DNA from 2 places in the Pseudarthrobacter sp. TE3704 genome. Region 2 is predicted to be linked to the other one. Evidence: riboswitches for the same ligand, from Rfam matches in the RefSeq annotation. Region 2 holds a riboswitch; the other holds the start of a gene.
The links. A riboswitch is a leader RNA that binds a small molecule or an ion and turns the genes downstream of it on or off. The one in region 2 is predicted to bind glycine.
Positions count from the first base shown of each region.

Region 1: another riboswitch for glycine. It lies ahead of gcvP (aminomethyl-transferring glycine dehydrogenase); the one in region 2 lies ahead of gcvP (aminomethyl-transferring glycine dehydrogenase).

Region 1 covers NZ_JBWCCJ010000015.1:10,169-12,613, reverse strand. The annotation lists gene ACZ9BC_RS22290 (MFS transporter) at 1-149, opposite strand, end outside; gene ACZ9BC_RS22285 (TetR/AcrR family transcriptional regulator) at 233-769, shown strand; glycine riboswitch at 862-959, shown strand; gene gcvP (aminomethyl-transferring glycine dehydrogenase) at 1,144-2,445, shown strand, end outside.
Region 2 covers NZ_JBWCCJ010000001.1:801,173-803,617, forward strand. The annotation lists gene gcvP (aminomethyl-transferring glycine dehydrogenase) at 1-1,246, opposite strand, end outside; glycine riboswitch at 1,426-1,526, opposite strand; glycine riboswitch at 1,737-1,835, shown strand; glycine riboswitch at 1,837-1,934, shown strand; gene ACZ9BC_RS03740 (amino acid permease) at 1,986-2,445, shown strand, end outside.

The DNA of each region.
Region 1 (2,445 bases), on a different contig from region 2:
GCAAACGTCAGCGCGGTGTTGTCCACCGCGACCAGCAGCACCGGGAACATCAGCAGTCCCAGGGCAAGCCAGTCGCGCCACGGGGCCCGGAAAAACGGACTGCCGGAAGCGGATGCGAAGGTCCTGGTGGTGCCAGCGGAAATGGTCATGCCATAACTGTACCGTCTGGACGGTATAGTTACGAATCGCTGGGTTTGAGGAATGGTGCGTGGAGGAAGGCATGATTAGAGGCATGCCCCGGAAGCCCGTAGCCCGCGACGCCGTACTTGACGCCTTTGAAGCCCTGCTGATCGATGTGGGGGAGCGTGCAGCCACCCTTGATGCCGTCGCGGCGAAGGCCGGGGTTTCCAAGGGCGGCCTGCTCTACCACTTTCCCAACAAGGAAGCCCTGATCCAGGTGCTGCTGGACCGGCTGGACGAACTGGCCGGAGCCGACGCCGATGCCATGGCCAAGGCGGAGGAGGGGGCCGCCGCATACTTCATCAGGTCCTCCGTCTGGGCTGACACCCCGCTGGACCGGGCAATCGTCGCCGCGACCCGGCTCGCAGAAGTGGCACACGAGGAAACGCGCCGCCGCTTCGCTGCCATCCAGCAGCGCTGGCTGGACGAGATCGCCGCCGATGTGGGCCCGGCACTGGCCAAAGCAGTGCTCTACATGGGGGACGGGCTCTACTTCAATGCCATGTTGGCCGTCGGCCCCATGCCGGAAGGCGGTGCCGCCGCGGATGTGGACAATCTCCTTGCTGCCCTGGAGCGCCTGCGCAGGTAGGCAGCCATTTGCCCGAAAGGCTGCGGCGTAGGACAATTGGAGGCTGTGAAGGCCGTCACCGGCCGTTCGCGGCAATCCAAATGAATAGCCTTTGATCTGCGGCGGGAGAGTTCTGCCGAAAGTACAAGCAGGCGCCGTAGGAGCAAACCCTCCCCAGGAATCTCACAGGCCCATGTACCGCCGCGGCGAGGCACCTCTGGAAAGCAGCAGGCAGTCCGCCTGGGCCATCCTGGCTCCGGGAGACCAAGGACTGTTGTGCTCACCGACGGTGCAAGCGGGGCCATGCGCAAGCACGGCAACGCGGAAACTCTCAGGTCCAATACAGAGCGGGGAGGAACCCGAATCGATGTGGCGTACCCTGCGCCACCTGAATTATGGAGTTCCTCGTGACCGTATCTCCGGCCTCCGCCTCCCCGGCCTCCGCCTCCCCGGCCGCTGCCACTTTCGTTGACCGTCATATTGGCGCACGGCGCCAGGCCGACGTCGACGCCATGTTGCAAGCCGTCGGCTTCGACACCGTGGACGCCCTGGTTGATACGGCGGTCCCCAAGGACATCCGCCAGGAAACCCCGCTGAAACTGTCCGCGGCCCTGAGCGAGGTGGAAGCGCTCGCCGAACTGCGCAAGCTGGCAGCCAAGAACAGGACGGCCGTGCAGATGATCGGCCAGGGCTACTTCGACACGGTGACCCCGCCCGTGATCCGCCGCAACATCCTGGAATCCCCGGCCTGGTACACGGCCTACACCCCGTACCAGCCTGAAATTTCGCAGGGCCGGCTTGAGGCGCTGCTGAACTTCCAGACCATGGTCCAGGACCTCGTTGGCCTGCCCATCGCCAACGCGTCCCTGCTCGATGAAGCCACCGCCGTGGCCGAAGCGGTACTCATGATGCGCCGCGCGAACAAGAACAAGGACGCCAGGGATGGCAAGACCGTCCTGGACGCGGACTGCCTGCCGCAGACCATCGCGATCGTCAAGGGCCGCGCTGAGGCGCTCGGCTTCGAGGTTGAAATCGCTGACCTGTCCGCGGGCCTGCCGGAGGGTGCCATCAACGGCATCGTGCTGCAGCAGCCCGGCGTTTCGGGCCGCGTCTTCGACCACTCCGCCGTTATCGCTGAAGCCAAGGAACGCGGCGCGCTCGTGACCGTGGCGGCTGACCTCCTGGCGCTGACCCTGATCACCCCGCCGGGTGAGCAAGGCGCCGATATCGCCGTCGGCTCGGCCCAGCGTTTTGGCGTCCCGCTGTTTTTCGGCGGCCCGCACGCCGCGTACATGGCAGTCCAGAAGGGGCTCGAGCGCTCCATGCCCGGCCGCCTGGTGGGCGTGTCCAAGGACGACGCCGGTGTCCCCGCCTACCGGCTTGCGCTGCAGACCCGCGAACAGCACATCCGGCGCGAGAAGGCGACGTCGAACATTTGCACCGCGCAGGCCCTGCTGGCCATCGTTGCGTCGATGTACGCCGTTTACCACGGCCCCGAGGGGCTGAAGGCGATCGCCCAGACCGCCAACCGCCACGCCCGCACGCTGGCTGCTTCCCTGAAAGCTGCCGGGGCAGAGGTTCTGCACACCTCCTTCTTCGACACGGTCACCGTCCGCGTGCCCGGCAGGGCTGCCGAAATCGTTGCGGCCGCCGAGGCCAAGGGCATCAACCTGCGCGGCATCGACGCCGACACCGTG
Region 2 (2,445 bases):
CGACGAAGCGCAGGTTGATGCCCCGGGCCTCAGCCGCGGTGATGGCCTTGCGGGCCTTGCCGGGGACACGGACGGTAAGGGTGTCGAAGAAGGAGTCGCTGACGAGCTCCCGGCCCACCTTGGCGAGGGCAGTGGCGAGCACCCGGGTGTTGTTGTGGACCCGCTCGGCGATGGCCTTCAAACCGTCCGGGCCGTGGTAAACGGCGTAGAAGGAGGACACGATGGCGAGCAGCGCCTGGGCGGTGCAGATGTTCGATGTCGCCTTCTCGCGGCGGATGTGCTGCTCGCGGGTCTGCAGCGCGAGCCGGTAGGCGGGCGCGCCTGCGTTGTCCTTGGACACACCGACGATGCGGCCCGGGAGGGTACGTTCCATGCCGGTCCGGACGGCCATGTAGGCCGCGTGCGGGCCGCCGAAGAACAGCGGCACGCCAAAGCGCTGGGTGGAGCCGACGGCGATGTCGGCGCCCTGCTCACCCGGCGGGGTGATCAGGGTCAGGGCCAGGAGGTCGGCAGCGACGGTGACGAGGGCGCCGCGTTCCTTGGCTTCGGTGATGACCGCGGACTGGTCCCACACCCGGCCCGAGACTCCGGGCTGCTGCAGGACAATGCCGTTGATGTCGCCATCCGGCAAGCCCGCGGACAGGTCGGCGACCTCCACCTCGAACCCGAGCGCCTCGGCGCGGCCCTGAACGATGGCAATGGTCTGGGGAAGGCAATCGGCATCCAGGACGGTCTTGCCGTCCTTGGCGTCCTTATTCTTGTTGGCCCGGCGCATCAGCAGCACGGCCTCTGCCACGGCGGTGGCTTCGTCCAACAGCGAGGCGTTGGCGACCGGAAGCGCGGTCAGGTCCTGGACCATGGTCTGGAAGTTCAGCAGCGCCTCAAGCCGGCCCTGGGAAATTTCAGGCTGGTAGGGGGTGTAGGCCGTGTACCAGGCCGGCGCTTCCAGGACGTTGCGGCGGATGACGGCCGGGGTGACGGTGTCGTAGTAGCCCTGGCCGATCATCTGGACCGCGGTCTTGTTTTTGGCGGCGATCCGGCGCAGCTCGGCCAGGACCTCAACCTCGCTCAGTGCGTCTGCCAGCCGGAGGGCCTTGTCCTGGCGGATCGAGGCAGGAACGGCAACGTCCACGAGACCGTCCACGCTGTCGTAGCCCACGGCTTTGAGCATCGCGTCGACGTCGGCCTGGCGGCGCGCGCCGATGTGCCGGTCGGCAAAAGTCGATGGAAGGGATTGAATCGTCATGAGGAACTCCAGGTCTGGCCGGCCACGGGTGGCACGGCATGGTTTGGGTTCCTCCCCGCTCTGTATTGGACCTGAGAGATTCCGGTGGAGCCTGTTTGTGGCAGGGCCCGCCTTGCACCGTCGGTGAGTCCGGGACCCCTCGTCAAAGGGGATGTAACCGGGCTGCTTTCCAGAGTCGCCTCGCCGTGACGGTACATGGGCCTGAGAGATTCCTGGGGAGGATTTGCTCCTACGGCGCCTGCCCGGTGTCGCTCCGGGAGGACTCTCCCGTCACAGCTCGAAAGGCTTATTCAAATGTGGGTGATTCGGCTCACAAGGTACAGGCTGAAGGGCTCCGAAAGCAAATCCGTCCAGCCATGACGGGCGGGAGCAGCGGTTTCGCGACGTTGTTGCGGGCAGGGGTTTGACAATCGTTCGTGACCGGAACCACACTAAACCCGTGATCGGCGCTGCTTCGCAACTGATCACGACTTCTAACTTAAAATGCCTTTGACCTGCGGCGGGAGAGTCCTGCCCGGTACATTCAGCAGGCGCCGTAGGAGCAAACCCTCCCCAGGAAACTCTCAGGCCCCCGTACCGCCGCGGAAAGGCAACTCTGGAAAGCAGCCAGGCAGGTCCTGGCTCACCGACGGTGCAAGCACGCCTTTATGGCTGCGGAAACTCTCAGGTCCTGTACAGAGCGGGGAGGAACCGAATCTTTGTGGCACTTGACGGTGCTGCTTGAACGATGGAGTTCCTCATGACGATTCATCCCCCGACGTCCCCCAGCGGCCAACCACACCCAGGCACTGCCCAACACAGCGAACCCCCGCACCTGGAGCGGCAGCTCAGCAACCGGCACATCCAGCTCATCGCCATCGGCGGAGCCATTGGCACGGGCCTCTTCATGGGCTCCGGCAAAACAATCTCCGCGGCCGGCCCGTCCGTGATCTTTGTGTACATGATCATCGGGTTCATGCTCTTCTTCGTGATGCGGGCCATGGGCGAACTGCTGCTGAGTAACCTGAACTACAAGTCCTTCAGCGATTTCGCGGCCGACCTCCTGGGGCCCTGGGCCGGGTTCTTCACGGGATGGACCTACTGGTTCTGCTGGGTGATCACCGGCATTGCCGACGTCATCGCCATCGCCGGGTACTCCCGGGAACTCTGGCCCTCACTGCCGCTGTGGATCCCCGGGCTGGCCACGGTCGCCATTCTCC